Regions from separate parts of the Paenibacillus sp. FSL R5-0623 genome, predicted to be linked through region 2. Evidence: predicted binding sites of a transcription regulator. Region 2 holds the regulator's gene; the other holds the start of a gene.
What was found. The regulator CtsR, encoded in region 2, represses protease genes until heat stress. The targets are predictions, from matches to a motif close to ATGGTCAATAAAGGTCAAACA.
Positions count from the first base shown of each region.

Region 1: a site for CtsR is predicted at 2,738-2,758, ahead of clpP (ATP-dependent Clp endopeptidase proteolytic subunit ClpP). Genes of this name have one in related genera too.

Region 1 covers NZ_CP150233.1:5,370,565-5,374,544, reverse strand. Annotated here, with positions in the region: gene MKY92_RS23640 (hypothetical protein) at 150-992, shown strand; gene tig (trigger factor) at 1,131-2,471, shown strand; gene clpP (ATP-dependent Clp endopeptidase proteolytic subunit ClpP) at 2,851-3,441, shown strand; gene clpX (ATP-dependent protease ATP-binding subunit ClpX) at 3,454-3,980, shown strand, end outside.
Region 2 covers NZ_CP150233.1:6,168,182-6,172,161, forward strand. Annotated here, with positions in the region: gene clpC (ATP-dependent protease ATP-binding subunit ClpC) at 1-223, opposite strand, end outside; gene MKY92_RS27125 (protein arginine kinase) at 408-1,478, opposite strand; gene MKY92_RS27130 (UvrB/UvrC motif-containing protein) at 1,507-2,031, opposite strand; gene MKY92_RS27135 (CtsR family transcriptional regulator) at 2,063-2,524, opposite strand; gene MKY92_RS27140 (GNAT family N-acetyltransferase) at 2,986-3,980, opposite strand, start outside.

The DNA of each region.
Region 1 (3,980 bases), 800 kb from region 2:
TATATCTATTTAGGTTGATTCCAACTGGAGATTCAGGATATAGAGGAGGTGCTCCCATTAAGGAATCCACGACCCCGGAAACCGAGCATAACAACAATATTGTGCTGTTTCCTAAGACGCTGGACTATTACCAGATTCAATTGACAGTTATGCTTGAAAATGAACGGTATGGTGAAGCGATGAAATTGCTTCACTTTTTGCTGCAATGTCAGGGACAGGAAGAGCGCCACTACGATGAATGGCGGGCCCTGCTCGAATGGCTTCAGGCTGCGTTTCCTCAATATGAAGAAACCTCGCCTGCCGTTCTTGAAGAACGAGAAGAGGAAGAAGAGATTAGTGAGGAGGACATGGCACGGCAGCATGCCCGAATGAAGCTTGAACAGGATGATGGCTATGCAGATAAGATGCTTCGCACAGTCATGGAAGAGCCGCTGTCTGAACAGACGATGCTGGCTTTGGAGCAGCTGGCCTATCTTGATCTGCCGAAGATTGATGAGGCACTTACGAGTTGGTTAAAAGAGAAGTCGCTTCACCCTCTGCTTCAATTTCGGGTGCTGCAAACCTTGCGTCGCCGAGGCGTTCAAGGTATGATCCTGTTTACGAGAGGCGAAGAGCAGGTTGAAGTCGAGATTGATACCGTGCCTCTTAAACCAGAGGAATTCCCGCTCCAGATCGTTCAGATTTTGGAACGAGTGGCAGATCAGACGGAGGTTCATGAACCTACGCTCTTTTATTTTGCTCAGGAGTTATGGATACAATATGTCATGGCCGTGTATGGAACTCGTGATTATGTATCCATGTTGGAAGAAAATGATTCCATGACAGATATATGGGCAGCAGCTCTACATATGACCGTTGCAGACAGTCTGGGTGGCTCGCATGATGAGGAAAATACTCGCTCAATGTATGCTGTGACAGGGGCAATGCGCTTTCGGCTGGAGCAGGCTTATCGTTCCATGAAGCAGTTTGTATCTGCCGGATTGGATGGTTAATAGAGGCCGGAAACGTTTTCCTTAAACCGTATCAAGGGATTCCCCTTGAAAAAGAATCTAATCTTGTTTATACTAAAATGGTTATTTTGTACGTGATTGCCTACGTGAACATGTGAATTTTGGAGGGGAAAGTATACAATGAAAGCAACTTGGGAAAAGATAGAGAAGAACCTTGGGGTTCTTGAGGTTGAAGTGGATGCAGATCGTGTAACTGCAGCACTCGACAAAGCTTTTAATAAAGTGGTTAAACAAGCAAACGTACCTGGATTCCGTAAAGGTAAAGTACCACGTTCCATCTTCGAAGCACGTTTTGGTGTAGAGAGCCTTTATCAAGAAGCAATTGACATTTTGCTTCCTGAAGCTTATACAGAAGCAATCGACCAAACGGATATCTTCCCGGTTGATCGTCCTGACGTAGATGTTGAACAATTCGCTAAAGGACAAACTTTCAAGTTCAAAGCAAAAGTAACTGTGAAACCTGAAGTTACTCTTGGTGAGTACAAAGGAATCGAAGTTGCTGTAGCAAAAGGTGAAGTAACTGAAGCAGAAGTGACTGAAGAACTTGAGCGTCTTCAACAACGTCACGCTGAACTCGTTGTAATCGATGAAGGTTCCGCTGCTAACGGCGACGTTGCAGTAATCGACTTCGACGGTTCCGTTGATGGTGTACCTTTCGAAGGTGGACAAGCTGAGCGTTATTCCCTGGAACTGGGTTCCAACACATTCATTCCTGGATTTGAAGAACAAGTTGTGGGTCTGTCCACAGGTGACTTCAAAGACGTAGAAGTGACTTTCCCAGAGAGCTACCATGCAGCAGAACTTGCTGGCAAACAAGCGGTATTCAAAGTGAAAATTCACGAAATCAAACGCAAACAGCTTCCTGCATTGGATGATGAGTTTGCTAAAGATGTTAGCGAATTCGACACTCTTGAAGAGTACAAAGCTGACCTGAAAACACAATTGGAATCCCGTAAAGCTGACGAAGCCAAAGCTGCACAAGAAAATGCAGTTGTAGAAAAAGTGGCTGAGAACGCTGAAGTGGACATTCCTGCTGCAATGGTTGAGAGCGAAGTACAAAACATGATGCGTGATTTCGATAACCGTTTGCGTAACCAAGGTATGAACCTTGAAATGTTCCTGAGCTTCTCTGGCCAGACTCAAGCTGACCTGAGAGGACAAATGCAAGAAGATGCTTCTAAACGTGTTCGCAACAACCTGGTGCTTGAAGCTGTAGGTAAAGCGGAAAACATTGAAGTATCTGACGAAGAAGTGAATCAAGAACTCGAGAAAATGGCTGAATCTTACAAGCGTCCTGCTGATGAGATCCGTGGCATCCTCGAAGGTAATGGTTCCCTGGACAGCCTTCGCGATGAAGTTAAACTGCGTAAAACGATTGACGTTCTTGTTGAGAACAGCACAGTTGTTGAACCGGTTGAAGCTCCAGCTGAAGAAGTTGTTGCAGAAGCTGACGGAAAATAAGACAAGCTGTTATCAACTTGTCAGTTGAATAAACGATAAGGCACGTGAATTATTGCGTGCCTTATTTTTAAATTATGACATCCATTTTATAGAAAATGAAGTAATTATATGGATGAACACTAATTTTATTGATCCCTGTACACTTTTTACATACCTATGTACTTCATGCAAATAAAAAAAGGCAATACGGCATAGGATGGCTTCAATTTGCACATACATAGAAAACATGGTTAAATATGATCAGGCTAAAAAAGTAAACAAACGGATGTCTGACCCTTCTTGTGAAAAATGACATTGTCACAGGAAAGTGTTAGAATGAATTTGGGTTTGCTTTACAGGTGGCCTATGTCTAATTACATGTAGAAAAGAGGTTGGTCTCATGAGTCTGGTGCCAATGGTTATAGAACAAACCAATCGAGGCGAGCGGTCTTACGATATATATTCACGTTTGCTGAAAGATCGCATTATCTTTCTAACCAGTGCGATTGATGACGATGTAGCCAATCTTGTCATAGCACAGCTTTTGTTTTTGGCAGCCGACGATCCTGAGAAGGATATCAGCTTGTACATTAACTCACCTGGTGGTTCTGTCACCGCAGGGATGGGTATATACGATACGATGCAATTTATCAAGCCGGATGTATCTACCATTTGCGTTGGGATGGCAGCAAGCATGGGCTCGTTATTGCTGACAGCCGGTGCACCTGGCAAGAGATATGCGCTGACAAATAGCGAAGTAATGATTCATCAGCCGCTTGGCGGCATTCAAGGACAGGCTGCGGATATTAAGATACACGCAGAATGGATTATTAAAACACGTCAGAAACTGAATCAAATATACGTCGATCGTACGGGTCAGTCTCTTGAGAAAATTGAGCGGGATACAGACCGTGACTTCTTCATGAGCGCTGAAGAGGCTAAGACGTACGGCATTATTGACCAGGTGCTCAGTAGACCGATCAATTCCTAAAGGGGTGGTTTCATGTTTAAATTTAACGATGAGAAAGGGCAACTGAAATGCTCTTTTTGCGGTAAATCTCAGGAGCAGGTGCGTAAGCTGGTCGCTGGACCAGGCGTGTACATTTGTGATGAATGTATCGAACTTTGCACCGAAATCGTTGAGGAAGAACTCGGTCATGACGAAGAAGTAGACCTCAAAGATATTCCAAAACCAAAAGAAATTCGTAATATCCTGGATCAATATGTTATTGGACAGGAACAAGCGAAGAAGTCATTGTCTGTTGCGGTGTATAATCACTACAAACGGATCAACACACAAAGCAAAATTGAAGACGTTGAACTGTCAAAGAGTAACATTTTGCTGTTAGGACCTACGGGTTCTGGTAAAACGTTGCTTGCGCAAACGATGGCAAAAATTTTGAATGTTCCTTTTGCTATTGCGGATGCTACTTCATTAACAGAAGCGGGTTATGTAGGTGAGGATGTGGAGAACATCCTGCTCAAACTGATTCAAGCTGCTGATTATGATGTGGAAAAAGCAGAGCGTGG
Region 2 (3,980 bases):
GTTGCTCTTGGCCACGGCCAATCAGCGTTTCTACTTCATCCTGAATTTTTTCCAATCCGAGTCCCAGGCCGATCAGTGCTTTGGCTGCGATGCCTTCGCCTTCACGAATGAGGCCGAGCAAAATATGCTCAGTACCGATGTTATTATGACCGAGACGGACAGCTTCTTCCTGCGCGAGTGCGAGCACCTTTTGGGCCCGTTCCGTAAATCTTCCAAACATCATATCTCCTGCACCTCCATGGTTTTGGATAAAACGAGGTCATGTAATGAAATAACCGTCGTATTCTTCATATCATTTTTGTTTGCAGCCGTGCTGCGAATAAAGTCATTTGGCATTTGTAGATGCCTTATTATATAAAAGCCGCAATGCGGCATGAAACCTTAATTCAATACAATATCAGGCTAAACTAGGACTGCTTCGCTGCCTTGATCGTATCACGAATCAACTGAGCACGGTAGATGTCACGCTCATCTGTGCGCATATCTTCCCCGAACGTTTTCTGCAAGAATCCCGGCTGTGTCATCACATTCAACTCATTCATTACCGTAATGGACAGTCCATCCAACAAACCGAGATCCACGCCAAGGCGTACATCCGATAAGCGCTGTGCAGCTTCCTTGGAATCAACAATAGCTGCATGAGACAATATGCCGTAAGAGCGCATGACACGATCCGTAATCCGAAGTCTGGAGTCGGTAATTAACCGTTCTCTGGCTGTACGCTCATGACCTATCATCTGTAATACAACACCATGCAGGTTCTCGATGACTTCCTGTTCGGTCTGTCCCAATGTAATCTGGTTCGAGATCTGGAACAGGTTACCCATCGCCTCGCTACCTTCACCGTATATTCCTCTTACCGTCAATCCCACTTGGGAAACTGCGGTTAGAATACGGCCAATCTGTTGTGTCATCACCAGGGCAGGCAAGTGCATCATAACCGATGCTCTGACACCTGTACCTACATTGGTAGGACAGCTGGTTAAGTATCCTCTGCGATCATCAAAAGCATAGTCCACGTGCGCTTCAAAAGCATCATCTATTGCGGAAGCTTTCTCCCAGGCTTCTTTCACCTGGAACCCCGGATAGAGGCACTGGATACGAAGATGATCCTCTTCGTTAATCATAATACTGACCGACTCATCCTCACTGAGAATAACCGCACCATTCCTGGATTCATTCGCAAGACTTGGACTGATGAGATGTTTCTCCACCAGCACCCGTTTGTCGAGTTCGTCAATATCGATCAGATCCAACGTATGAAAATCCCCAAAGGCATGAACGTCATCGTATTGAAGTACTTCGCTCAGCTTATTCAGCACCTCTTCCGATTGCTCATTGGAAGCCAGCATCGGAAACGGAACATGCTGAAGGTTGCGTGCAATCCGGACACGGCTGCTAATGACAATTTCGGAATCAGCCGCATCACTGCGCATCCAGTCGCTGAGCGCCTTCTCTGTAAAGCGCAGATTAGGCATTACGCATCCCTCCTACTCATGACAAACTTTACTCCTGAGCTATTCCTTTTTCAAGTCCTCTGATCTGGTCACGGATCTGAGCCGCCTCTTCAAATTCCTCTTGTGCGATGCTCTCTTGGAGCTCACGCTTCAGATCAGCAATTTGCCGTTTCACCTTGATGCGACCACCAGCTCGTGCAGGCACTTTTCCTACATGGGACGTATTACCATGAACCCGCTTGAACAAAGGATCCAGACGACTGTCAAAATATTTATAACATGAACTGCAGCCGAACCGGCCTATCTTACTAAATTGTGCGTACGTCATACCACACTCTTCACATTGAAGAGCTTTTGCAGGTGGTGTTCCTGCCGATCCACTTTTGCCGGCTGGATCAAAATCAAGCAATCCGGACAACAAGTTGTGAATGGAAAACCCACCTGCTGTTCCAGGGATCATTTCCCCTTTTTCACGGGCACATGACTCACAAATATGGAATTCCGTCTTCTCTCCATTTACGATCTTCGTAAAATGAAGTGTCGCCGGACGTTTATTGCATTCTTGGCACAGCATATTGATGTACCTCCTTTGACCCCGATAGTTTTCATTTACCGAGCAAAGATATTAACATCGCCTTCAACATTCTGGCACGAATTTGATCCCGGTAAGGAAGTTTGACCAATATAACCTCTCTAGATACAGCAGCTCGCATCAACCCGGCTTCCCGCTTGCTCAAGAAGCGCGCTTCTTCCAATTGATAGATCAGACCTTCGGCAGCTGTCTGCCCGATCTCTTCACCAATACTATGGTGCAAATGATTATGCAGAGCTGATTGGGCCGGTAATTCAATGCGCTGTATGCGAACATAACCACCACCGCCGCGTTTACTCTCTACCAGGTATCCCTTCTCGAGTGTAAAACGTGTGCTGATGACATAATTGATCTGGGAAGGTACACATGAGAATTGATCTGCCAGATCATTACGCTGAATTTCAACCATTCCTTCGGGACTTTCATGCAAAATACTCTTCAGATATCGTTCGATAATATCAGAGATATTACGCATCCAATCATCCTCCACTGTCTGAAACGTTAAGTCAATAAGGACCCACACGCCCCCACAGAGTACACCTTCTCTACCCATTTAACCAATCAGGGAAACAGCGAATCTTGCTTCCACAGGTGTCAATAGGAGAGCGAAGGAAGCACGAAGGTCCTTTAATATTCCCTTGATCCTCCGATGAAGTGAATCCCGTATATTGGCGATCATGCATCAGATTGTAGAAAGAAAGCTACTTAAGTATTAAACCTTTAGTTGACTTTGACTTTCTTTGACTTTATAACCATTATAGCATATTTTGTGGTTTTGCCAAGTGGGGTCACTATTCATTTTTTACGATTTTACACGAAATATTCCCCGGACACAAAAAAACCTCTCCAAAATTGCTGGAGAAGTCCATTTGTCTTTCAATCACGCCGTATTTCTATATAAGCTAATCAGGTTAAATGGAGCAGTGGGAATAGTCATCAGAAGAAATCGAGCAAATAGGTTTCCCGTTCAGGAATCGCTTGTTCCAAAGCCTTGATTGCTGTGTTCGGTCCGTGAATTCTTCCGATTCGCGCCATTTCCGTTGGTCTGCGATATCCCATCAGGACCGCGGTAAGGGATTGAATATCCACCTTAATGATCTGATCATCAGTAATTGGCTCCGATGTTTTCCATATGGACGCTGTCCCGTTCATTGCCACGTTTAATTGCCATACCCCTTCATTCCATGGAGCGTGGGCATCTTCTACCTGAAGAACAATCTGCACCGGTGAGTCCTGGCTTGCAAATGGATACTGGGATATAAACTGCTCTACACTAACGATACGCGCCATAAAATAAGGTACAATCTCCTGCTGAATCCGTGGGTTATCCAATTGGAAGGCAAGCGTATCACTGGCAGGCGCCTGCAACGTTACTTCCTGGATCATGGAATCATGGTTGGCAATGAAGGTCCACAGCCCTTGCCTCGCCTCTTCATTCAGATAGATGATCTCTTTAATGGTAAATTTATTTTCCTTAACCTCATATAAAAGATAACCTTGTGCTGCATCAGCTTCATCGTAATATACAGCCTTCTGGCTGGTCCCATTAACAAGAACTGAATTCTCCCACCTTGCATCATCCCGAACCAGAGTTCCGTTATAACGCTCAGCATAAGCACTGTATACTTCCTTTAATATGCTTAGGCCCGGATCCCCACGCCGAATTGTTCCAGGTGTCGCTTTTTTCGAAGGCAAATGAGCTGTAGGTACTTTATAACGTTTAAATTCAACATAAGTCTCCCATCCATACTTTCGATAGAAACCAAAGGAGAATGGATGCAAGAATGATATACTTTGTTTGTTACGATTCATTTCTTCCAACGCATGCTTCAGCAGACCCGCTACCCAGCCTTTACGTCTATACTCTGGCCAGGTGGCTACACCCGCAATACCGCCCATCTCGAACGATCTGCCATGAATATAGGTTTGAA